3 linked regions of the Labrys monachus genome follow. The protein of the gene in region 3 interacts with the protein of the main gene of each other region in a pairwise test. Links are inferred from orthologs where the notes say so. Each region holds a gene or a part of one and is shown on either strand. Other genes may lie near its edges.

What was found.
Region 1: the proteins of J3R73_RS25210 (region 3) and J3R73_RS29995 interact in binary tests that used the Escherichia coli proteins (3 or more experiments, as listed by UniProt). The link is inferred for Labrys monachus from one-to-one orthologs.
Region 2: the proteins of J3R73_RS25210 (region 3) and J3R73_RS21670 interact in binary tests that used the Escherichia coli proteins (3 or more experiments, as listed by UniProt). The link is inferred for Labrys monachus from one-to-one orthologs.

Annotation. Positions count from the first base shown.
Region 1 is NZ_JAUSVK010000001.1:6,573,106-6,583,739, reverse strand. Bases 129-3,037 are described here. They hold J3R73_RS29995 (transglycosylase domain-containing protein), read right to left. Parts: upstream 1,950-3,037; coding sequence 1,308-1,949; downstream 129-1,307. Other genes in these bases: J3R73_RS29985 (SDR family oxidoreductase), read right to left, coding at 2,649-3,037; J3R73_RS29990 (cupin domain-containing protein), read left to right, coding at 2,187-2,597; rpmF (50S ribosomal protein L32), read right to left, coding at 762-947; J3R73_RS30005 (F0F1 ATP synthase subunit delta), read right to left, coding at 129-429. Outside these bases: more of J3R73_RS30005, read right to left, coding at 1-128; more of J3R73_RS29985, read right to left, coding at 3,038-3,365; J3R73_RS29980 (helix-turn-helix transcriptional regulator), read left to right, coding at 3,515-4,441; J3R73_RS29975 (LysR family transcriptional regulator), read right to left, coding at 4,422-5,309; J3R73_RS29970 (YeiH family protein), read left to right, coding at 5,408-6,469; glsA (glutaminase A), read right to left, coding at 6,539-7,522; J3R73_RS29960 (amidohydrolase family protein), read left to right, coding at 7,879-8,733; fluoride efflux transporter CrcB, read left to right, coding at 8,962-9,402; J3R73_RS29950 (ROK family transcriptional regulator), read right to left, coding at 9,457-10,634. UniProt on the Escherichia coli protein: Peptidoglycan polymerase that catalyzes glycan chain elongation from lipid-linked precursors. May play a role in peptidoglycan assembly during cell division in collaboration with other cell division proteins.
Region 2 is NZ_JAUSVK010000001.1:4,738,048-4,748,718, reverse strand. What follows is about bases 4,563-7,508. They hold J3R73_RS21670 (transglycosylase domain-containing protein), read right to left. Parts: upstream 7,150-7,508; coding sequence 4,975-7,149; downstream 4,563-4,974. Other genes in these bases: guaD (guanine deaminase), read left to right, coding at 7,379-7,508; J3R73_RS21675 (DUF1214 domain-containing protein), read right to left, coding at 4,563-4,978. Outside these bases: J3R73_RS21695 (ATP-grasp domain-containing protein), read left to right, coding at 1-142; J3R73_RS21690 (alanine racemase), read left to right, coding at 139-1,563; J3R73_RS21685 (urea transporter), read left to right, coding at 1,563-3,767; J3R73_RS21680 (DUF1254 domain-containing protein), read right to left, coding at 3,837-4,379; more of J3R73_RS21675, read right to left, coding at 4,376-4,562; more of guaD, read left to right, coding at 7,509-8,722; J3R73_RS21660 (YcgN family cysteine cluster protein), read left to right, coding at 8,719-9,213; J3R73_RS21655 (S1 family peptidase), read right to left, coding at 9,248-10,045; J3R73_RS21650 (S1 family peptidase), read right to left, coding at 10,113-10,671. UniProt on the Escherichia coli protein: Cell wall formation. Synthesis of cross-linked peptidoglycan from the lipid intermediates.
Region 3 is NZ_JAUSVK010000001.1:5,513,103-5,516,881, forward strand. What follows is about bases 781-3,779. They hold J3R73_RS25210 (peptidoglycan D,D-transpeptidase FtsI family protein), read right to left. Parts: upstream 3,206-3,779; coding sequence 1,355-3,205; downstream 781-1,354. Other genes in these bases: J3R73_RS25205 (UDP-N-acetylmuramoyl-L-alanyl-D-glutamate--2,6-diaminopimelate ligase), read right to left, coding at 781-1,296; ftsL (cell division protein FtsL), read right to left, coding at 3,202-3,567; rsmH (16S rRNA (cytosine(1402)-N(4))-methyltransferase RsmH), read right to left, coding at 3,564-3,779. Outside these bases: more of J3R73_RS25205, read right to left, coding at 1-780. UniProt on the Escherichia coli protein: Essential cell division protein that catalyzes cross-linking of the peptidoglycan cell wall at the division septum. Required for localization of FtsN.

The sequences.
Region 1 (10,634 bases), 1.1 Mb from region 3 along the record:
GTCCTTGCCGGTCGCCGTCTTCAGCGAGTTCTTGAGGACGTCGAGATTTTCGTCGGAGAGCAGCTGGGCGACCGTGACCTCGGCGCTCACCAGGCCGCGGGCCTTGGCGGCCAGGGCGTTGAAGGCCCGAATCATCTCGCCCACCGCGAACAGGCGGCGGTTATGGGCGGCGAGCTTGAGGAAATTGGCAGCGAGCCCGCCGATGCCGGCGCGGTCGAGGATGGCGATGATCGCTCTGGTCTGCTCCTCGGAGGAGAACACCGGGCTGCGGACGAGGCGCTGGAGATCCGGACTCTCCTCGACGAGCCCGGTGAAGCGGCCGAGATCGGCGATGACGGCATCGATGGCGTCGGACTCGCTGGCGAGCTCGAACAAGGCCAGGGCATAGCGGCCTGCCATGCCGGATACGATCGGTTCTACCCCTGCCACCGCGCGTCTCTCTGCTGAAGCCGTCCCGAGGAAATCCGCCGGTCAAGCGGGATTCTACCGCTCAAACGACCAACTCCTTGACGGATATGTTGAATTTCTTCTGCCCGCAAGGCCGAGGCAAGCCCCACCCCCGCAATGCGTGCGCTCACCTAACACACAGACTTTGCAGACGCAACATGAGGCAAATGGCGAAAAGGGATTGGAAAACGCATGCCCCCCGGCGATCATTTGCCCCGTTTGTCACGATTCTCGAGTGAACCGCTCCGCCCAATGAAAAGGGCCGGCGTCGAGCCGGCCCGGATCAGGCGGCACGCGAAGGTCCGGGCCCGGTCTCAGGCGTCCGACTTCTGCGTGAGGATCTGGCGACCGCGATACATGCCGGTCTTCAGATCGACATGATGCGGACGGCGCAATTCGCCCGAATCCTTGTCCTCGACATAGGTCGGGGCCTTGAGCGCATCGGCGGAACGACGGAAGCCGCGCTTCATACGGGAGGTTTTTCGCTTCGGAACAGCCATGGTTTTCTTCTTCGTGGCGTGCGGATGCCGTGCTGGTCACGGCAGGCCGATGACATCTTCGATTGAAGGCGCAGCCTATACAGGAAGAGGACAGGGGAAGAAAGGGGCTGGAGTCATTATTTATCCGGGCCGGCGGCCGGGAGTGCCCTCCGGCGGCCGGCTCTTCACGCACTCGGCCAAGAGGTTGGTCAAGAAAAGCGCGGCCTTTGTCTTGCCGGGCTCGTCCCGGGCATGCGGACTTTCCTTGCAGAACCGGAGGCGGCGGCCGGCTGGAGAAGCACGGGCAGGGACGATCCCGACGGCCCGGCCCGTGCTCGTGTCCGGCCGAATTCCGGGGGGCCAGGGGACGTTGGCCGCTCCTCACTTCACGCAATCGAAATAGCCCGCCGAGTTGCGGGCGCGGTGGACGATCAGGGCCGCGAGGTTGCGCAGGCGCCGGCTGGGCGAGCCGGCGTCCCGGCGGATCGGATTGGGCAGCGCCACCGCCAGCAGCGCCGCCTCGCGCGGATTGAGGCGGCTGGCGGGCTTGCGGAAATAATGCTGCGAGGCGGCCTCGATGCCGTAGAGGCCGTCGCCCCATTCGGCGATGTTGAGATAGACTTCGAGCGTGCGCCGCTTCTGCCAGACGAGGTTGATCCACAGCGCCAGCGGAATTTCGAAGACCTTGCGGACGAGCGTCGGCAGCGGCCACAGATAGAGGTTCTTGGCCGTCTGCATGGCGATGGTCGAGGCCCCGCGCGAGGGGCCTTCGTCGCCGCTTTGCTCCAGCACCAGCGAGATCGCGTCGATATCGACGCCCCAATGACGGCAGAAGCGGCCGTCTTCGGACGCCATCACCGAGAAGCGGGCGACAGGCGCGATGTCCTGCAGCGCCGTCCAGCGCCGGTCGACCGGCTGGCCGGCGGCATAGCGCTCGAGCATCGGCACGGAAACCGGCGGCACCACCGCATAGACGAGCGTGAGCGCGAAGGGAATCGCGCACAGGAGGAGGATGCCGAGCAAGATGCGCCGCCACGGCAACCGCATCAGGCTCGCTTTGAAACGCCTTCGTGCGGGCATCGTCGCGTCAGCCATCACCTTGCCGGAGCCCCTGGATTTCTTCCCTCATAACCCAAAGCGGGCGGGAATACACGGGGTGTGCCCTCCGGCGTGCCGGACGCGCCGCCCGCCGCGCATTTTCGTGGACTCCGGGCCCGAAACGGGCTTCTAGGCAGGCCACCGCCAAAGAGGAGCCCGCCAATGCCTGGGAACGTGACATCGCAAGCCGTCATTGCCGGGACCGCCCAGCGCGAGCGGGAGGGCTGGGACGACGCCTCGCGGGGCAATGCCTCCTGGTTCACGCTGTTCTGCGCCGACAGGACGCCGACATCGGCCATGAGCGCCGGCATCATGGAGCTTTCCCCGGCCGGCGGCATCCTCGAGCCGCACCGGCATCGGCAGGCCGAAATCTACTTCGTCGCCGAAGGGACGGGCATCCTGACGATCGACGGCGTGGAGACGAGGATCTCCGCCGGCACGGCCGCCTTCATCCCCGGCGATGCCGAACATTCCCTGCGCAACGATTCGGCCGCCCTCCTCAGGATATTCTACGTCTTCCCCACCGATCGCTTCGCGGACGTGGTGTACCGCTTCCCGGGCGAAGGCGACTGACGGCGGCCGGACCCCGCCCGGACCGGCCCGGCGAGGCCTGCCGGCGCGCGCTCAGCCGCCGAGCCGCAGGCCGCCGTCGCAGACGATCACCGCGCCCGACATGAAGCTGTTGGCGATGAGGAAGGCGATGGTCCGCGCGACGTCGTCGGCTGTGCCGACCCGGCCGACCGGCGTCTTCGCGGCATAATCGGCGAAGACGGATGCCTTGACGTCGGCGGCGAGGAAATCCCACCACGGCGTGTCGATCACCCCGGGCGACACGCCATTGACCCTGACCGGCTTGAGCTCGGCGGCGAGGATCGGCACCAGCGCCGCGACGGCCGCATTGGCCGCGCCGATGCCGGCGGTTCCCGGCATCGCCGCATGGGCGGTGACGGCGGCGACGAAGGTGATGCTGCCGCCCGCCGCAAGCAGGGGCAGCGCCGCCTGCGCCGTGGCGAAATGCGGAAAGACCTTCTCCGCGAAGCCCTGCCGCACCTCGCCGAGGTCGACCGATGCGAACGGCCCCGCTCCCTTGGCGGACCCGAGCGCCAGCACGAGATGATCGAAGGGACCGATGCCCTCGAAGGCGCGCCTCACGCCGTCCGGGTCCGCCGCATCCATGGCGACGGCCTGCGCCCGGCCGCCGAGCCGCGTCGCGGCCTCGTGCAGCCGCTCGACGCGGCGGCCGGTGACGCTGACCCGGTGGCCGGCATCGAGGAGCATTTCCGCAGTGGCGAGGCCGATGCCGGACGAGCCGCCGGCGATGACGGTGTGCTGTGGTGACATGGTGACGTCCTTTCAGGATTGCGCGATCGGGGAGGCCGACAAAGATGTTTTTGTCGGCCGCCGTCGTCGCGGAACGGACCCTCGCATGGCGGAAAAGGCGCAAACAGAACTGGCGTTATCCTGGTACTGGCACTACTATCATCGGCATCATGGACACCCGGCCCGCCACGCACGACAATCGCCGCCGCGCCTTTGCGGCGTTCCTGCGCAGCCGCCGCGAAAGGCTGGCGCCGGAGGATGTCGGCTTGCCGCCGGGGCTGCGGCGGCGCACGCCGGGCCTGCGGCGCGAAGAGGTGGCGCTGCTCGCGGGCGTCGGCACCACCTGGTACACATGGCTCGAACAGGGGCGGGACGTGCGCCCGTCGCGCGAGGTGCTGTCGGCGCTCGCCAAGGCGCTGCGGCTCGACCCGACCGAGACACGGCATCTGTTCCTGCTCGATGACCGGGCACCGCCCGAAACGCGCCGCTCCGGGCCGGAAATCGTGCCGGTGCCGCTCCTGCGCATGCTCGACAGCATGCGGGGCCAGCCGGCCTATGTGCTCGGCCGCCGCTGGGACGTCCTGGCCTGGAACCGGGCGGCGGTCGCCGTGTTCGGCGACTATGAACGGCTCGACGGCGATGCACGCAATATCATGCATATGGTGTTCGCCGACCCGGACCACCGCCGGAGGATGGTGGATTGGGACGGGCTGGCGCCGGCCTCGCTCGCCATGTTCCGGGCCGACAGCGTCCGCTATGCCGGCGATCCGGATTTCGAGCGGCTCATCGCCATCCTGAAGGCGGCGAGCCGGGAATTCCGCGCCTGGTGGCCGAAGCAGGAGGTGCTGCGGCCCTTCGGCGGCCACAAGCGCATCGACCACCCGGGCGCCGGACGCATGGTGTTCGAATATACCAGCCTGGCCGTCGCCGAGCAGCCCGACATGAAGCTCGTCGCCTACACGCCGCTCGAGGAGGAGCAGACGATCGGCAAGCTCGACCGGCTGCTGGCATCGCTCGACGGCCGGCCGGAGGCACGCGGCGCGGCCCCCCGGGACATGCCGTCTCCCGGTCGGCGCCTCACCCGCCCTCCTGCGTGATCGCCATCTCAAGCATGATCGAGGCCTTCGTGCGGTAGCGTTCCTTGTGGCGCAGCAGGCGGAAGGCGCGCGGCGGCATGTCGAAGCCGACGCGGACGAGGCGGCCCGCCTGCAGGTCCGGCCCGGCGACGAGCTCCGACATCACGGTGGCGTAGGGCCCGGCGCGCACCGCCGAGCGCACCGCCTCGTTCGAGGGCAGCACCAGCGCGACGTTGAGGGCGGCGGCGTCGACGCCGCGCGCCGTGAGCGCGCTCTCGAAGGCGGAGCGCGTGCCGGAGCCCGCCTCGCGCATGATCCAGCGCGCCGTGGCGATGTCGTAGGCGCGGATCTCGCGGCCGTCGGCCCAGGCATGGCCGGGCGCCACCACCACGATCAGCCGGTCATGCGCCACCACCCGCGACGACAGCGCCGGCTCGTCGATGGCGCCCTCGATGAAGCCGATATCGGCCTCCCCCTCCAGCACCGCCTGCGCCACGCTCTGGGTGTTGCCGATCTCCAGCCTGAGGTCGATGGCCGGATGGACGTCGTGATAGCGCGCCAGGAACGGCACCACCCAATAGCTCGCGATGGTCTGGCTCGCCTGCACCGTGAGCGAGCCACGCAGGCCGGCGCCGAGCTCCGACAGCGCCAGTTCCGCCGCCTTGGCCGAAGCCAGGGTGGCGCGCGCCGCCGGAAGGAACTCGCGGGCGGCATCGGTCAGCTCGATGCGCCGGCCTACGCGGTGGAACAAGGTCGCACCGTAGCGCTCCTCCAGCACCCGGACCGCCGAACTCACGGCCGAGGGCGTCAGATGCAGCATGCCGGCGGCCCGGGTGAGGTGTTCATGCTCGGCGACGGTGACGAAGATGCGCAGCTGTTCGAGGGTCATGCCGGAACCGTTCGATTGGATCGAACGAAACCTACGATATTTCGAAATGGATTGAACAGCGATTTCGGCCGAAAACAGAGCGGATCGAAAGGTGCGACATGAGTGGTATGAGCGGCATGAGCGGCAGGCTTCGCGACATCGTCCCCGGCTTGGGCCTGTGCATCGTCGTCACCGCCCTGGCGATGGCGGCCCAGCTCGTCGAGGCCCGTATCTTCGGCAAGGCGTGGCTGGAGGCGCTGGTGCTCGCCATCCTCATCGGCGCGCTGATCCGCACCTTCGCCAGCCCGGCGGCCCGCTTCAGCCACGGCATCACCTTCGGGGCCAAGACGCTGCTGGAGGTCGCCGTCGTCCTCCTCGGCGCCTCCGTCAGCGCCGCGGCCATCGCCGATGCCGGCCCGGCCCTGATCCTCGGCATCTTCGGCGTGGTGGCGACCTCGATCCTGTTCAGCTTCGGCATCGGCCGCGGCCTCGGCCTGCCCTATCGCATGGCGCTCCTCGTCGCCTGCGGCAACTCGATCTGCGGCAACTCCGCCATCGCCGCCGCCGCGCCGGTGATCGGCGCCGACGGCAAGGACGTGGCGGCCTCGATCGCCTTCACCGCCGTCCTCGGCGTCGCCGCGGTGATCGGCCTGCCGCTGCTGGTGCCGGCGCTCGGCCTGTCGGCGGGACAATATGGCGTGCTCGCCGGCCTCACGGTCTATGCCGTGCCCCAGGTCCTCGCCGCCACCGCGCCGGTCGCCGCCCTCAGCGTGCAGATCGGCACGCTCGTCAAGCTCACCCGCGTGCTCATGCTCGGCCCGGTCATCCTCGTGCTCGCCCTCATCGGCGAGGGCCAGCGCAAGCTGGCGCATGCGGCCGACGCGGCGGCCGGCAGCGTGCGCGCCCGCCCCTCCCTCGGGCAGATCGTGCCCTGGTTCATCGTCGGCTTCCTGGTGATGATGGCGCTGCGCTCCTTCGGCCTGCTGCCGCAGGCCTCGCTGGAGCCGATCGCCTCCGCCGCCAACACCCTCACCATCCTCTCGATGGCGGCCCTCGGCCTCACAGTCGACATCCGCGCCGTCGCCAAGGCCGGCCCGCGCGTCACCTCGACGGTGATCCTCTCCTTGCTGGGCCTCGGCGCCATCAGCTACGCGCTGATCCTCGTGCTGAAAGTGGCCTAGAACCCGGCGGAACTCATCGTCCAGCCTGCCCGGCTCGTCCCGATCGGCATCCGTGCAGTGACCCGCCGGTCAGGTGATGAAGCGGCCGAGCAGGGACGACCCCACATTGGTGCAGTCGAAAGCGTGCAGCCCGAGCTCGTCCGAGAGCGCGGCGACGGCGGCGACCCCGCGCACCGAATTGCCCTTGCGGTCGAGGCGCGGCGAATAGGTGCCGATGCCGAGCTGGCGGTTGACCACGCCGACGATGCCGCCGCCGACGCCGCTCTTGGCGGGAATGCCGATGTCGTAGATCCAATTGCCGGAATAGTCGTACATGCCGCAGGAGAACATCACGGCCTGGGTATCCCGCACGGCCTGCAGCTCGAAGACCTGGTCGCCGGTCATCGGGTTCTCGCCCATATTGGCGAGCGTCGCGCCCATGCGGGCGAGGTCGACCGCTGTCACCAGGATCGAGCACTGCCGGAAATAGAGATCGACGATCGCCTCGACCGCTTCCGAGATGATGCCGCCGGCTAGCAGCAGATGGGCGATCGCCCGGTTCCTGTGCCCGGTCTCCGATTCGGAGCGGTAGACCTTCTCGTCGAAGCCGAGCGGCCGCCCGGCGGCGCGCGAGAAGCGGTCCATCATGAAATCGAAGGCGCCATCGCCGAACCGGTCGTGGAGAATGCCGGCCACCGTGATGGCGCCCGCATTCACCATCGGATTATAGGGGCGGCGCGTATGGGGATCGAACTCGATGGCGTTGAAGGCATCGCCGCTCGGCTCGACGCCGACGCGCTGCAGCACCTGGGCCCGGCCGATCTGCTCGATGGCGAGACAGTAGCCGAACGCCTTCGACACCGACTGGATCGTGAACGCCACCTCCGCGTCGCCGACGGCGTACACCTTGCCCTTGGCGGTCGCGATCGCGATGCCGAAAGATTCCGGCTCGACCCGCGCCAGCTCCGGAATATAATCGGCGAGCGCACCGTCGCGTTGATCCAGCCCGCGCCGATAGACGTCGTCCAATATAAATTGCAGCTCGTCTCTATGGTCGGGCGGCGCGATGTTCATGCTCAAGCGTTCGATCCGAAATTCCGGGAACAGGGACAAGAATAGATTTTAGACGCAAATTGAAGGTCGGAAAATTGCTTTCTCGGACCGGCGCCGCACGTTTATTATGCAAGTAGCGGAAATTTTGATAAATATTCATGCAGTATGGCGCCACTATAAGAGTTCCGTCCGGGCCATGCGGCCGGGATGCGCCGTCCTCCGGTTCCCTGCCGCCGGCGGGCGCCATGCCCGCGGCCGTCGCCGCCGGCCTCGGGGGCGACCCGGCCCCTTCGCGCGCTCCCCCCTTTTCAACAGCCGCGCGCTCGTCGTAGCGGTAGGACCGCCAAGCGCCGGCAACGCGCCACAGGGAGCTGAAAATGCCCGATTTCCCCATCATCGACGCCCATGTCCACCTCTATGACCCCGCCGCCATCCGCTTCGACTGGATGCGGCACGACCCGCTCCTCAACAAGCCCCACGGCCTTGCCGAGTTCGAGCGCCTGACGGCCGGCGTCGAGGTCGACGGCGTCGTCTTCGTCGAAGTCGACGCGGCCGAAGGCGGCCATGTCGACGAGGCGCGCTGGGTCGAGGCCGAGATCGGCGGCGACAAGCGCCTGAGGGGCATGGTCGCCTGCGCTCCGCTCCACAAGGGCGCCGCCGTCGAGGGCGACCTGGAGGCGCTCGCCGCCCTGCCGCATGTCCGGGGCATACGCTGGCTGCTGCAGAAATATGTCGATTCGCCCGGCTGGGCCCTTCAGCCCTCCTTCGTCGAAGGCGTCAGGCTTCTCCCGCGTTTCGGCCTGTCCTTCGACCTGTGCATCTTCCACCCGCAGCTGAAGGATGCGATCGCGCTCGTCCGGGCCTGCCCGGAGGTGCGCTTCGTCATGGACCATATCGCCAAGCCCGGCATCAAGGCCCATCTGTTCGAGCCGTGGGCGAGCGACCTCAAGGCCCTGGCGCAGGAGCCCAACGTCGAATGCAAGATCTCGGGCGTCGCGACCGAGGCCGACCACGCCGCCTGGACCGAGGAACAGATCAGCCCCTATATCCGCCACGCCATCGACTGCTTCGGCTTCGAGCGCGTGATGTTCGGCGGCGACTGGCCGGTCTCCGAGCACGCGATCCGCTATGCGCACTGGGTCGGCATCGTCGACCGCGTCTGCGCGGGGGCCTCGCGGGACGAGATCGAAAGGCTCTATCGCGGCAATGCGACCCGCTTCTACCGGCTTTGACCGGCAGCGGCGATTGACGCCTCCCGCCGGGCCGCTGTAGAAACGACGGGCCTGATGGGGATGGAGTTCCCCGAAACCGCCGCAAGGCTGATGACTCCTGCCAGGTGCTTCGCGCCGGCGGGCGTTCGTATCGATCTCCCCCTCCGAAGCGCCCGGACAAGCCTGGGACCGCCGGCCGGCAACCGGCCGTTCCGGGAAACCCTTTCGCTCCCATGCCTCGGAGGCTCCATGCCCGGCTCCCTGTTGACCACATTCTGGATCGCGCTCGGCGGCGCGCTCGGCACCGTCGCCCGCTACTGGGTCGGCATGTGGATGGCGCCCTACAGCCAGTCCATGCCGTGGGGAACCATCGTCATCAACATTGCCGGCTCCTTCGCCATCACCTTCTTCGGCACCCTGACGGTGATCAGCGGGCGTCATCCGCTGCCGGAGACCTGGCGGCTCTTCTTCATGGTCGGCATCTGCGGCGGCTTCACCACCTTCTCCTCCTTCAGCCTGCAGACGCTCGACCTGCTGCGCCAGGGCGCGCCGGAGCGGGCGCTCGCCAACGTCGCCATGTCCGTGCTGCTCTGCCTCGCCTCGGCGACGCTGGGCTACGCGGCGGCCCGGCACCTCAATGGCGGCATCGGGCAGATCGCCCAGACGCGGGTGGAAGAAGACGTGTCGTGAGGGGGCGTGCCGGCGCCCGCCTGTGAGGCCGGCGCAAGGCGGCCCTCCGCGCGGCTATGTGCCGATCTCGATGTTCGAGACGTCCAGCGCCTGGTGATGGGCGATGGTGGCGGCGCCGACCGCGCATTCCATCGCGCCGAGCGTCGACAGGCGGATCGCCGGCCGGAGCATGCCGGGCAGGATGCCGGCGCCGACCGTGTCGCCGATGGCGGCGAGCCGGGCGGCGAGCACCGGCCGCATCGAGCCGCCGAGCACGATCGTGCTGGGGTTGAAGATGTTGACCAGCGAGACGAGGCCCAAGGCGAGATCGCCGGCGATCGCGTCCATCGCCGCGCCGGCGCTGCGGTCTCCCGCCGATGCAGCCGCGGCCACCGTCGCCGGCAGGGCGGACAGGCCGTCGACGCCGAAGGCCTGGCCCGGCCTGTAGGCCCGGTCGAGCGCGGCGATGTTGACGAAGGTTTCCAGGCACCCCCGCTGCCCGCAGGAGCAGCGGATGCCGGCGCCGTGGATGCGCATATGGCCGAACTCGCTGCCGGTGCCGCTGGCGCCCCGGAGCAGCCGGCCGTTGACGATGGCGGCGCCGCCGCAGCCGGTCCCGAGCTTGAGGTAGATGATGGTGTCGGCCTGCAGTCCGGGCTGGGTGTAGACCTCGCCGAAGGCGGCGGCATTGGCGTTGTTCTCGACGAAGACCGGCAGGCCCAGCGCCGTCTCGGCCAGCGCCTTCAGGTTCTGCTCCTTCCAGCCCAGGATGGGCAGATGCACGACGAAGCCGTCCGCGCGCACCAGGCCGGGCACGGTGATGCCGACCGAGCGCAGGCCCGCCCCCAGGCGATCGCGCCGTTCGAGATCGCGGACATGGCCGGCGATGATCCCGGCGGCGGCAGCAGGGGTCACGGTGCTGGCGAGAGCGGCGGTGTGCGTGTCCACCACGCCGAGGGCAAGGTCGACCAGCGCGAATCGCACCACGCCGACGCCGATCTCGGCGCCGAGGAAGCAGCCCCCGCCCGGATTGAGCGCGATGGCGACGCCGGGCCGGCCGACGTCGCGCCGTGCGCCGTCGTCCCGCACGGCGCGCTGCTCGACGACGAGGGCGCCGGCGATGAGGTTGTCGACGAGGTTGGTGATCGTGGCCGGCGTCAGCGACAGGCGGCGGGCGAGTTCGGCGCGCGGCATCGCCCCCTGCAGGCGCAGCTGCGTGAGGATGCGCCGTTCATTGACGTAGCGGGCGAAGG
Region 2 (10,671 bases), 770 kb from region 3 along the record:
TCTGCAGACCTGCAGCGCGGGACGCATGTTCGTTCGTCATTGCGTCGATCTGGTGGGCGACATCACCGATCTCGCCGAATTGTCGGTAACCGGAACGCTCATGCGCGACCAGGCACTGGATCGCTCGGAGGCCGCGGAATGACTGCCCCATACTCCCCGCCGGTGATCACCAGCGAACTCGGCCGCTCGGGAGAGGCATCTGCTGCCCGCAATTCGCTCTCGCACGGACTGCGGACGACACATACCGACCGCATCGAAGGCGTGAGCGTCGAAGGCCTCGTCGAAAAATTCGGATCGCCGCTCTTCGTTTTCTCCGAAAGGGTGTTGCGGGACTCCGCCCGCCGCGCGCGCAAGGCCTTTGAAAGCGTCTATCCCAACACGGTCTTTGCGTGGTCGTACAAGACCAATTATCTCGGCGCGATCTGCAACGTCCTGCATGAGGAGGGATGGATCGCCGAAGTCGTTTCGGATTTCGAGTACCAGAAAGCGCGCAGGGCCGGGATCCCCGGGCGCAGCATCATCTACAACGGTCCGCACAAGCCGCGCCACAGTCTGGAGCGCGCCTTGTCCGAAGGCGCCGTCGTTCAGATTGACAATTGGGATGAGCTGGGACTCATCGAAGCCATCGTCGCCGAGAGGGCCGAGCCCGTAAACGTCGGCATTCGCATCTGGGTCGATACGGGACTCGCTCCCGTGTGGTCGAAATTTGGCTTCGCGCTCGGCAATGGCGAAGCAAGGAGAGCGGCCCAGCGGATCATCTCCAATCCCCGCCTGAAGCTGCACACGCTTCATTCCCATATCGGCACCTACATTTTGGACCCGAAGGCATATGCGGTCACCGCAGACCGTATTCTGGCGTTGAGGGACCATATCGAGGCGCAGACCGATCACCTGGTGCCGTGCATCAATCTCGGCGGCGGATTTCCCTCCAACAGCGTTCTGCATGGCCTGCCCGACTATTCGGTGCCCTCGATCGAGGCCTACGCGGCAGCGATCGCCGGGGTGCTCAACAAGCTCCCGCGCGCGCGCCGGCCCCAGTTGCGCCTGGAAAGCGGGCGCCATCTGGTGGACGAAGCGGGCTGGCTGATTACGTCCGTCGTCGCGGTCAAGGGCGCGGACCGCGCCGGCGCTACGGATCTGTCGGCGGTCAATGCCAAAGCGAGCCTCGTGCTCGGGGAACATGCCCGCGGGGGCTACGTCGTCGATGCCGGCATCAACCTGCTCTATACCGCCGCCTGGTATCGCATCGGCGTCACGCCGGCCCGTGCGAGCAATCTGCCGCCCAACGCGGTCAGATTATATGGCTGCCTGTGCATGAACATCGATGTGATCCGTGAGTCGGTGGATCTGCCTCCTCTCGAGGTTGAAGATCGGCTCGTCCTGCATCCGGTGGGTGCCTACAACGTCACCCAGTCGATGCAGTTCATCGCTTTCCGGCCCGCCGTCGTGCTGATCGGCGTCGATGGCCGCGCCGAGGTGATCCGCAAACGTGAAGAATTGGTGGATGTCGAAAGTTGCGAGATGGTTCCGACACGGCTGGTTCGACGCGAATCGTCTCTGTAATGCGCGATTGGGTACGGTTGCGGTGGCATAACGCTCGTCTGGGCTTGCCTCGCCTCGTCACCGAACGAAAAGAGAGCCGGCACCATCCGATCGAGAGACTCGGCAGCGCCTTTGGCGGCATCCTGATGATCGGAAGTCCCCGAGCGGGACTCGTCGTGCTGGCGGCAGCCGCGGTCGAGCCGGCTCACCTCATCGGGGCGCTTCTCGGTCTTTTGATGGCCGAGGCTTTTCTTCGGTCCATCGGAAGCGCAGACCCGGGGCTGCAGGGGGCGGTGCGCGCGAACGGCATCCTTGCAGGGATCGCTGCCGCGTGGCTCGTGGCGCCGATGGGGCAGCCGCTTCACGTGGCGGTGCTGTTCATCCTGCTTGCCTCCGGAGCGGCGGCGGTGGTGGCCGCGGCGCTGGCGCGGGTGCTCGTGCACGCCCCGGTGCCGCCGCTTTCCGCCGCCTTCGCCATCGTCTTCGGCATCCTCCTCACGATCCTGCCTTATTGGGCGCAGGCCGCGTCGCTGAGCGATGTCGTTTGGCCTTTTCCCATCGGAGCGACAGGTTGGCTCGACTCGTTTCTACGCTCCATGGGCATGATCCTTTTCTCGCCGCGTCCGGTCACGGGGCTGCTCGTGCTGGCGGCGATGATGCTGTGGTCTCGAACGATGGTGCTGAGCGGAATCGTCGGCTGGATCTTCACTGTCCTGACCGCCGAATTGCTCTCGGGCTTCGGTTTTCAGTGGATGTGGCTGATATCGGCCCATAATGGCTTCATCGCCGGCATGCTGTTGGGTGCGGTCATCTATCTGCCGGGATGGACGACCCTGTTCATCTCCGCCCTTGCCGGCGTGAGTGCCTCCATTCTCACGCTGGTGACGCAGACCGGATTTGGGGGGACCGGATGGGCGTTTCAGCCCCTCCCGGCCCTGATAACGATTTGGGTCGCCATCCTCGCGCTCTCGGCCCGTTCGGTGCCGCATGCCGTCGTCACCTCGCAGAGGCGGGATCTGCCGCCCGAATATGCATGGAAGCGGGCGATGCTGGCCGAGGCTCGATTCGGAGCGCCGGAACCGCTCGTCGCCGTGCCGCTGTCGGGGACGCTCATGATCGGTCAAAGCTTCGGCGGACCGCTCAGCCACCGCGGGGCATGGTCGCACGGCCTCGACTTCGAGTTCCCCCACGATGGAGGCGCACCCCACGGAATATATGGGGCGCGTGTTTATTGTCCCGTCGCCGGTGTGGTCGAGCTCATATGCGACGGCATCGACGACAACCCGATCGGCGTCAGCAATTACAGCCAGAATTGGGGCAATCACGTCGTCATTCGCATGGATCAGGGCTTCTGGCTGATGTTGGCCCATCTCGGCAGGGGATCGATCGTCGTTGGTCCCGGACAGCGCGTCGCGGTCGGCCAGGAACTCGCCTCGGTCGGGAATTCCGGCCGCAGTCCCACGCCTCACCTCCATATGCATGTGCAAGCCGGCCCGCTGGCCGGCGCGCCGACACTGCCGTTCAAGCTGGCCAATTACCTGCTGGTGGCGACCGGCCCGGATGCCTCTCCGATATGGATTCAGGGCGGCGTTCCCGAGGCGGGACAATGGGTGCGCGCCGCATTGCGCGTTCCCGCCGGTTTTAGCCTCGCTTCCGGCCTCGCCCCGGGCGTGGCGCTTTGGCGCGTCACGTCCACCGGCCGTATTCCGGCGCGTTTTGCACGATTTTCTCCCAGCGAATATCTGTCGACGACGCTGGATCCGGCCGGAAATCACTGCGTAACCGACGGACGAGGCGGCCGGCTGGTGATGCGTGCCGATGTCGACGGCCTGCGCGTGCACGAGATCGAGGGCCGTCCCGGCCTTCTGCTGCTGCTGTGGTCGATGGGCCTGCCGATCATTCCGTACTGCGCAACCCCGGGATTGACCTGGAACGATCGATACTCCCCGCCTCCGGTCACCTGGGGCGATTTCGTCGGCGCTGCAATTCTTCCCTATCTGTCGCGTGCTCCGCTCAAGCTGCAGCTCCGCTGCACGGCAATTTCGGACGACGCCTCCCGGGAGATGCTCGTTGAATCGCGCGTGATGGCGCCTGTGGATGACGGGCCGGTAAGCATCAAGGCCCGGATCGCAGCGCTGAAGGGCCCTGTCGCATGGGATGTGCAATTCAGCCGGGGTACGATCGTCGCCGAGCTCGTCGCGTTCGAACCGGGCATGCCGGCGTGAGCGACGGCCTATCCTCCCGCCAAGCAGATCGTGCCGGGCGATCGGCGGGCGTTTGCGCGCATCGGCGGTTCAGCCGCCCGCCGCCGTCGCGCAGGTCGCCGTCTCGAGCTGGCGCTCGACCTCCGGCAGCCGGCCCGGTTCGGTGACGAGGGCCCTCAGCGAGACCATGCCGTTGCCCTGCGGGGCTTCCACCCTGAGGGAGCCGGGCGTGTCGGCACCTTCGCGCGACCGCGTCTCGGCGAGCAGGGCCGGGGTGAACAGCGTGAGGTCGATCGCATCGCCCGCCGCCGCCCGGTCGGTCAGGGAATAATAGGCCAGGCCGTCCGGAGTGTAGAGCGAGACGGAGACGAAGCTCATCCCGCCCGGCACGTGCAGGCGGACGGCGCCGGCGGCGAGATCATAGCGGCAAAGCGCGGTGACGACGCCCGGATCCGGATAGGGCAGGGGCGTCTTGTCGGCCGTCAGCACCACGAAGCGGCCGAGCGGGGCCACCGCCGCCGCGCGCTGGAAGCCGGAACGCGCGCCGAGCCCCGGCAGGACGATGATGGTGATCAGGTGTACCGCCAGCCCCATGAGGAGGCCCGCCACGCTCCACAACAGCCAGCGCATCATGAAAGGCACTCGTCCCGGCGGATCTCGGGCATGCTGACATTGACGCGTTCGCTCCGCTCGCTCAGGGCCCATCCGCCGGAGATCGGGCTGTCATAGAGGCGCAGAACGAGGCGGAACGGCCCGGGAGCGCTCGGCAGCCAATTGCCCGGCTGGACGTCCGGCGCGACGGTCACCGCCGCCACGCCTCCCGGTCCGCGCAGCACGGCGGAGCTGATGAAGCCGTGGCGCGCGCTCGGATTGGCGATCGTCCGGCCGGCACCGTCATAGATGGCGAGCGTCCACCACCGCGCCGGCGGCAGGATGGGGACGATGCGGTAGCGGCAGCGACCGTCGAGGGGAACGCCGTCCGAATCGGCGAGCGCCGTGAAGGCCAGGCCCTCGCCCGGACCGAGCGGCAGGTCGCCGGAGCGGGCGATGCGCGCTCGGATGTAGCGGTCGGCGTCCTGCGGGTCGGGCAGGGGCCACGCCGTCCAGGATCCGATGCGCAGCGATCCCGGCCGGAAACGCTCGCTGGTCGTCCACCAGGTGAGGCCGAGGCCGAGGGCTGCCGCCACGATCAATGCCCAGACCAGCCCCGCGAGGTCGCGCAGAGATATCATTCCGCCACCGACCGCCGCGGCAGCGCCGCCTGGCGCGGTGCCGCGGCGCGGGCGGCATCGACGAGCGAGCCTATGTCGTGCAGCACGGCGACGGCGTTGCGCGGCAGCAGCATCGACGCGAACGGCGCGCCGGCGGCGGAAGCGCCGCCATCCGCCGTGCCGCCGGCCGCCTTCGGCTGCTGGTCGGCAGGAAAGGGCGCGACGCCGGGAATGGAGCGCAGCTCGACGCCCTGATGCGCCACGCTCATCACCTGCTGCCAGGTCATCGCCGGCAGGGAGCCGCCCGTCATCTTGTTGCTGGGCTGGAAATTGTCGTTGCCGAACCAGACGCCGCCGACGAAATTGCCGGTGAAGCCGATGAACCAGGCGTCGCGGTAGGCATTGGTGGTGCCGGTCTTGCCCGCCACCTTGATGCCAGGCAGCTGCGCCCGCCGCCCCGTGCCGTTCTCAACCACGCTGTTCAGCATGCCGTTCATTTCTTCGACGATGGGGGGGGCGATGACGACCGGGTTCTCCCGCGCCGCATCGAACGCATAGAGGAGGCCCCCCTTGGCATTGCGGATCTCCATCGCCGCGTGGGGGCGCGCCTTGTGCCCGCCGGAGGCGAAGACGCCATAGGCGCCGGTCATCTCGAGCAGGTTGACCGCCTCCACCCCGATCGGCAGCGCCCAGGACTCCTTGAGCTCCGATTCGATGCCCATCATATGCGCCGTGTCGATGATCATGCGGCGGCCGTCGACCGCATTCTTGCTGAGGGCCAGCGACAGCTTGACGGGAATGACGTTGATCGAATGGGTGAGCGCCTGCGTCAGCGTCACCGGCCCTTCGAACCGGCGCTCGAAGTTCTGCGGGCACCAGTTCTTGATGCAGACGGGCGAATCCACCACGACCGACTGCGGCGTGAAGCCGTTCATGAGGGCGGTGGTGTAGACGAAGGGCTTGAAGGAGGAGCCGGGCTGGCGCTGTGCATCGGTGGCACGGTTGAACTGGCTCTGGCTGTAGTCGCGCCCGCCGACCATGGCGCGCACCGAGCCCTCCGGATCCATGATGACGATGGCGCCCTGATGGGCTTCATAGTCCTGGCCATATTGGCGCAGCACCGATTCGAGCGTGTTCTCGGCGGCGCTCTGGACAGCGGGATCCAGCGCGGTGCGCACCACAAACACGGATTGGTCGCCGAGGTCGCCGTCGTCGGCCATGTCGGCGATCTCGCCATAGGCCCAGTCGAGATAATAGTCCGGCGCTTTCTCCCGGGCCCGGTCGACGGGCGTGGCGGGGTTGCGCCGGGCGCCGGAGACCTGCCCCTCGGTCATGAAGCCGGCATCGACCAGGTTGCTCAGCACCTGATTCGCCCGCCCGCGCGCGGCCGCCAGATTGTTGGTCGGCGCATATTTGGTCGGCGCCTTGAACAGGCCGGCGAGCATCGCCGCCTCGGCCAGCGAGACGTCGCGGACCGATTTGCCGAAATAATACTGCGAGGCCGCCTCGATGCCGAAGGCGCCGCCGCCCATATAGGCGCGGTCGAGATAGAGCTTGAGGATCTCGTCCTTGGTCAGGTGCCCTTCGAGCCACAGTGCGAGATAGGCCTCGCGGATCTTGCGCTCCACGGTGCGCTGGTTGGACAGGAACAGGTTCTTGGCGAGCTGCTGGGTGATGGAGGAGCCGCCCTGCACCACGCCGTTGGCCTGGCTGTTGACCGTCAGCGCCCGGAAGGTGCCGATGACGTCGATGCCGAAATGGTCATAGAAGCGGCGGTCCTCGGTCGCCAGCACCGCCTTGACGACGTAGTCGGGCATGTCGGCGAGCTCGACGCTGTCATTGCTGCGGATGCCGCGCTGGCCGATGACGGTGCCGTAGCGGTCCTCGAAGGTGACGGCGATGTCGGCACGCCGCAGCCAGTCCTTGCCGGTCTCCGTCATCGCCGGCATGGCGAGGATCAGCGCCGCGAACAGGATGGCGACGCCGAGGGTCAGGCTCTCGCAGCCGACCTCGACCAGCAGCCGCCGCCATCCGGTGACATGGAAGCGGTTGGAGAAGTCCGAGACCCATTCGGACGACCGGCGCAGCGACCTCAGCGTGACGAAGACGGCGTTGTCGAGCCATGAATCCAGCCTCAGGGCCTGTCGGCTCAGCCGCTCGCGGAAGGGGGATCTGGGCTCGTGGTCGGGCACGGGAGAGCTTCGGCAGGAGGCGTCTTGGCCGGCAGTGTAGCCTTCATCGCGCCGTCCCGAAAGGGTCGGCCTCGCGGCTGTCCGGGAAGCCGGTGCTATCCTTTACGATTGCTGCGCGGCCGAGAGGGTCCTCGGGCCGGGCATTGCACCGGTGCGGCCAATTTGCTGTTGTCCCCGCAAGGGCCTGCTGCCGGAGAGCAGGCATCACCACAGGCGCAGGGAGTTTGGCATGTCGGTCCGCGCGATCAGGGGCGCCGCCATCAGTTTCGTCGATGACCCCTTCCTCGTGGAACCCGAGGCGGCGCTGGCCTATCGCGACGATGCGCTTGTGGTGATCGAGGCGGGGCGGATCGTCTCCGTCGAGGATTATGATCCGGCACGGCTGCCCGCCGGCATGCCTGTCGACCATTACCCGGACGCCATCATCTGCGCCGGCTTCGTCGATACGCATGTGCATTTCCCGCAGATGGAGGTGATCGGCGCCTTCGGCACGCAATTGCTGGAATGGCTCGACCGCTACACCTTTCCGGCCGAGATGAAATTCGCCGACGAGGCCTATTCGCGCAGGGTCGCCCGGCTCTTCCTGCGCGAATTGCTGCGTGCGGGGACGACGACCGCGAGCGTGTTCTGCACCGTCCACCCGCAATCGGTCGAAGCCTTCTTCGCGGAATCGGAACGGTTCAACACCCGCATGATCGCCGGCAAGGTGCTGATGGACCGACACGCCCCCGAGGGGCTGCGGGACACGCCGGAAAGCGGCTATGCCGAATCGAAGGCACTGATCGAGCGCTGGCACGGCAGGGGACGCCAGCTCTACGCGGTGACGCCGCGCTTCGCGCCGACCTCCAGCGACGCGCAGCTCGCCGCCGCCGGCAGGCTGTGGCGCGAATATCCCGGCGTCCACATGCAGACCCACATCGCCGAGAACCGGGACGAGATCGCCTGGGTCGAAGCGCTGTTTCCCGAGCGCAAATCCTATCTCGACGTCTACGACCATGCGGGGCTGACCGGCCCCCGGGCCATCTTCGCCCACGCCGTCCATTTCGACGAGGATGATTTCTGCCTGTGCCACCGCACCGGTTCGGCCCTGGCGCATTGCCCGACGTCCAACCTCTTTCTCGGCTCCGGCCTTTTTCGCGTCTTCGACGCCAAGCAGGCCGAACGGCCGGTCCGAACCGGGCTCGGGACCGATGTCGGAGGCGGCACCAGCCTGTCGCAGCTGCAGACGCTGAACGAAGCCTACAAGGTCTCGGCGATGAACGGCACGCGGCTGACGGGGCTGCAGGGCTTCTATTTGGCGACCCGCGGCGGCGCCGAGGCCCTGCGCCTCGAAGACAGGATCGGCACGCTCGAGCCGGGGCGGGAGGCGGACATCGCCGTGCTCGACCTCAAGGCGACGCCGCTCGTCGCGTTCCGCCTCGCCGCCGCCCGGACCGTTCACGACAAGCTCTTCGCGCTCATGACCATCGGCGACGACCGCGTGGTGCGGGCGACCTATGTCGCCGGCGACAAGGTCTATGATCGCGAGGGATTTGGCGATGGGGAACAATTCCGCTATGCCCATCGGCCATGACCGACGGATCCGACAGTGACAGCCCCCTCCCGTTCTGGAAGGCGAAGGCCCTCGAAGCGCTTTCAGCCGACGAATGGGAGAGCCTGTGCGACGGCTGCGGGCGCTGCTGCCTCGTCAAGCTCGAAGAGGAGGACACCGGCAACACCTATTTCACCGATGTCGCCTGCTTCATGCTCGAATGCCAGAGCGGCCAGTGCTCCGACTATGAGAACCGCAAGCGCCACGTCCCCGATTGCGTCACGCTGACGCCGGACCTCGTGCGGACGATCGACTGGCTGCCGCCGACCTGCGCCTATCGCCTCGTCGCCGACGGCGAAGACCTGTATTGGTGGCATCCCCTCGTCTCGGGAGACCCCTCGACCGTGCACAGCGCGCAGATCTCGGTGCGCGGCAAGGTGAAGGCCAATGACAGGCAGGTAGGCGAGGGCGAATGGGAGCAGCACGTGGTGCGCTGGCCCGTGCGCGTGCCGAAGGCCGGACGCCGGAAATAGCGCAGGCCGCCGCTCGGCGGGCCGTGCCCTCTGCCTACTGGAACCGGACCGGCGCCCCCGCCGCGTCGGCCATGTGCTCGATGAAGTAGCGGTAGGAGGAGACGGCGGTCACCTCGGTCACCGCGCCGCAGTCCCGGCCCCTGCCGCCCATCACCGCCGAGATCACGCCGACCATCACATAGCCCTGGCCGTCGCGCTGGAAGACGGGACCGCCGGAATCGCCCCGGCAGATGCCGTTGTCCTGGGCCCGGCGCTTGCTCGCCTTGTGGTCGATCAGGAAGAAGAGGTGCGAGCGCGGGTCGAGTTCGTCGAGCATGTCGAAATGGCGCTCGCGCAGCTTGCCGGCCGTGCCGAGGTCGCGGTCGCGGCTCATGCCGAAGCCGGCTACCAGCACGTCGACGAAGGCGCCGTCATTGCCGATGCGCGAAGCGAGCCGCACCGGCACCAGCCATGAGGGGAAATCGTGGTCGGCGCGGATGAGCGCGACATCGTTGATCGGAGCATTGGTGCCGAGCGCGTTGACGTCGAAATCGGGATGGATCGCGACCTGCGTGCCCTCGGCGTAATGGAAGCGGAACTGCGGATCCAGCGCGCGGATGCGATAGTCGCCATGGCCGCCGAGAAAGCAGTGGGCCGCGGTCAGCACGAGACGGCGCGAGACCACCGTGCCGCTGCATTTGGAGCCGCCCGGCCCGATGATCTGCACGACATGGCGCCTGACGCCGTCGGGGGCGCTCGAAAGGCGGCCTCCCTTGATCGCCAGGGCCGGCGACGCCAGGACGAGGGCGAGGATCGTTGCCATTGCGGCGAGAGCGGCATGAAGCTTCATCATGGCTCACGTGTAGAGCATTTGGCGGCAAAGCCAACTCGCAGGCAAGGTCGGGCCGAAAAAACTGTCGCTACGGCAGGGAGATGCCCATGGCCGCGGCAGTCTCGCGGATCCAGGGCAGGGCGGTGCCTATCAGCGCGACGCCGGTCAGGCCGCCGCATCCCCTGCCGCGATTCGGACCGAGCGCGGAGGCGAGGACGCCGACGAGCCGGCCCCGGTGCAGGACGGGACCGCCCGAATCGCCCTGGCAGGAGCCGGCGACGCCCTCGGCCTCCTGCAGGCGAAGCTGGATGCGCGAGAGCGGGGCCACGCCGGGCAGCGTCGCCTCGCGCAGGACGCCGCCGGACTTGCCTTCATCCGGGGACGACAGCCCGAAACCGGCGATCCGGTAGGGCTCGCCCGCCGCGCCCGCCTCCGCGGCCAGCGGCAGCGGGACATAGCCGTCGAGCGGGGCCTCCAGGCGGACGAGGGCGATGTCGATGGTGAAGCGGCGTCTGTCATAGGCCGCGGCGTCGAATTGCGGGTGGATGGCGATCCGTCCGAGCGGGGCCAGCACCGGCCGGCCGGCCGCGTAGGTCAGCAGGCGGTAATCGGCCCCCTTGCGCACGCAATGCCCGGCGGTGAGGAGC
Region 3 (3,779 bases):
CTCGCGCCGGTCCGCGATCTCGACCGCGCCCGGCGCCTGCGCCAGGATGGCGGCCCGGATCGAGGCGGGGTCCTCGCTGCGCGGATTGTCGTCCGTGACGATCACCGTGTCGGCCAGGCGTGCCGCGATGGCGCCCATCATCGGGCGCTTGCCGGGGTCGCGGTCCCCCCCGCAGCCGAAGACCACCACCAGGCGCCTCCTGGCGAAGGGCCGGAGCGTCTCCAGCGCCTTTTCCAGCGCATCCGGCTTATGGGCATAGTCCACCAGCACCAGCGCCCCCCCGGGCGTGCCGACGAGGTCGAGCCGGCCCTTGGCGCCCTCCAGGTGCTCCAGGGCGGCGAACACGCCGGCCGGCTCGGCGCCGGTGACCAGGCAGAGCCCTGCGGCGACGAGCGCGTTCTCGACCTGGAAGCGGCCGGCGAGCGGCAGCCTCACCGGATAGGACCTGCCCCGATGCTTCAGGACGAGATGCTGCGCGAAGCCCTCGATGCGCACCGAGGCCAGGCGCAGTCCCTCGCCGGCCTCGCCGACCGTCAGTAGGTCGAGGCCCTTGTCGCGGCTCGCCTCGATGAAATACCGGCCGTCGGGATGGTCGGCTTCGACCACGGCGCCGGCCCCGGGAGGCAGCAGGTCGCGAAACAGACGCAGCTTGGCGTCCCGATAGGCCTCGAGGCTCGCATGATAGTCGAGATGGTCGCGCGACAGATTGGTGAACCCGCCGGCGGCGAGCCGCAAGCCGTCGAGGCGGTGTTGGTCGAGCCCGTGCGAGGACGCCTCCAGCGCGAGATGGGTGATGCCCCTGCCGGCCAGGTCGTCGACGAGGCGATGGAGTTCGACGGGATCGGGCGTCGTCAGCGAGCCATAGGTCTCCCCCCAGGGGGCCACCACGCCGACGGTGCCGATCGACGCCGCGCTGTGGCCGAGCCTCGTCCAGATCTGCCGCACGAAGGCGGCTACCGACGTCTTGCCGCTCGTACCGGTGACGGCTGCGATGGTGGCGGGCTGGCGCGGATAGAAAACGCTCGCGATACGGCTCAGGGCCAGCCGCGCATCGGAGACCCGGACGGCGACCGCCCGCCGGTCCAGGTCCACCTCCCGCTCCGCCACGATGGCCGCCGCCCCGGCGGCGAGGGCCTGGGGGACATAGGCGAGGCCGTCCCCCCTGGAGCCGGGAATGGCGACGAACAGGTAGCCCGGCTTCACCTGCCGCGAATCCGCCGTGATGCCGCGGATCGGCGTCTCGTCGCCGCCGGGCAGCAACGCCGACAGCGGAAGGCTGGCAGGGGGCTGGCTCACGTCGAACACTCCGGTGGCGGAAAATGGTTGGCACAGCTAGCGCATTCGGAGGCGGACGTCATCCCTGCTGCGGATTCAGCCAGGGCAGCGGATGATCCTGGTCCTTGGGCGCGTAGAGGGCCGGCGGGTTGTTCGGAATCTCCTGGAAACGGGGCTCGACGCCGAGGATCGGCGCCACGCGCTCCACCACCTTGCCCGTGGTGACGCCCGCATTCCACGCAGCCGTCGCGTAGCCATAGGTCTCGGGCAACCCCTTCGGCTCGTCATAGACCACGAGAATGAGATATTTCGGCTTGTCGAACGGAAACACCGCCATGAAGGTGGTGAACAGGCGGTCATGCACATAGCGCCCGTTGAAGTTCTTCTCGGCCGTGCCGGTCTTGCCGCCGACCTGCAGGCCCGGAATATCCGCCTTCTTGGCCGATCCGATGGTCGCGTTGAGCCGCAGGATGTAGCGCATCACGTCCGAGGTATGCGGCTTGAGCACCGTCTTGGCCGTGGCCATGGCCTCCTCGGCGCTGCGGACGAGGAAGGTCGGCTTGATGAGGTGGCCGCCGTTCATCATGGCGCCGACGGCCATCATCGCCTGGAGCGGCGCCACGGCGATGCCGTGGCCGAAGGCGATCGTCACCGTGTTGATGTCGGTCCAGCGAGCGGGAACGAGCGGCATGGCGCTTTCGGGCAGTTCGGTGACCAGGCGCGTCTCCTGGCCCATCATCTTCAGGAACGCCTTGTGTGCCGGCACCCCGAGCGCCAGGGCCATGCGGGCCGAACCGATGTTCGAGGAATAGGTGAAGACCTCCGGCAGGCTCAGCATGCGATGCTGGGCGTGATAGTCGGTGATGGTGAAACGGCCGTAATGCAGGCTGGTGCGGGCATCGAGCATCGAATTGGTGGTGAACCGGCCCGACTCGATCGCCATCGCCAGCGTCAGCGCCTTGAAGGTGGATCCCATCTCGAACACGCCGACATTGATGCGGTTGATCTTGTTGGGATCGAGGGCATCGGCGGGATTGTTGGGGTCGAAGTCGGGCAGCGACACCAGCGAGACCACTTCGCCGGTATTGACGTCCATGATCGCGCCGGCCCCTGCCCTGGCGTGAAAATGCTCCATGCCCTGCGTCAGTTCATCGTGCAGGACGTTCTGGGCACGAAGATCGATGGAGAGCTGGATCGGCTTCATGTCGCTCGCATTGGAGGCATAGCCGAGGGCCTGCAGCGTGCTCAGGCCGCGCTTGTTGTCGATATATTTCTCGATCCCGGCGATGCCCTGATTGTCGATGTTCACCCCGCCGAGCACATGGCTCAGGGTCGAGCCGTTGGGATAGACCCGCTTGTTCTCCATCAGGAAGCCGATGCCCGGCAGGCCGAGCTTGTAGATCTGAGCCTGCTGTTCCGGCGTGATCTCGCGCTTGAGCCAGATGAATCCCTTCCTGGACGAAAGCTTCTCGCGCAGATCCCGCGCATTGAGATCCGGCATCACCGCCGTGAGCAGTTCGGTCGCCTCGTCGACATCGATGATCTTCTTGGGCTCAGCATAGAGCGAGGGCACCTGGATGTCGGTCGCCAGCACGCGCCCCGCGCGATCGATGATGTCGGGACGGGCCGCGGCGAGCTGGTCGGCAGCCGAGCGCCGGGCGTCATATTGCTGGTCGGGCGTGGTGCCGAACTGGGTCAGCCGCGCCAGGATGGCGACATAGATGCAGACGAAGGCCAGCACGATGAGCACGATGCGGCTCGCGCTCTTCTGGAGCTTGCTGAGCCGCCTGCGCGCCGGCGGCTTCCTGGCCGCGGGCGCCTCGTCGACCTTTTCGGGATGGAGCTCGGCCGCCGGGGCGTCTCCCGCGGCAGGAGCATCCGAGGCATCGACCGCGTCGACCTCTTCTTCCAGTGCGCCGCCCCGCCTCATTGCGTCGCTCCCGTCACTTGCGGCGCGGCAGGCGTCGCACCGAGCCCGAGCACCTGCAGCTTCTGGGCGATCTGGTCGCCGACCGGGACCTTCTCCGGCAGGTCGCCGGCGCCGACCACCTGGGTGATCCTCATCGGCACCAGGTCGAGATGGCGGCGCGCGAGGTCGTCCACCCGATGCGGCTGGCTCATATAGGCCCATTCGGCGCGCAGCCCTTCGATCGCCCGCTGCTCGGCCTCGATGCTGCGACGCAGCTTGGCAACCTTCTCAGCCTGCAGCGTCGCCTCGTATTTGATCGAATAGACGCCGATCGCCGATGCCACCAGGAGGCAGATCAGGACCAGATTGAGGATGCGCGTCATCGGCCCCTCCCGGATTGAACATGGATGTCGGGCAGGCCGAGGAAGCCGGTGCCGGTATCGCGCGCCGGCGCGGCGGTCCGCGTGCCGAAGCGCAATTTTGCCGAGCGCGCCCGCGGATTGGCCGACGCCTCCTCGGCCGACGCCGCGAGCGGATTGCGGCTCGCCTGGACGAAGGTCGGCGACGGCACCGAAAGTTCCGGCGCGTGGCGCGA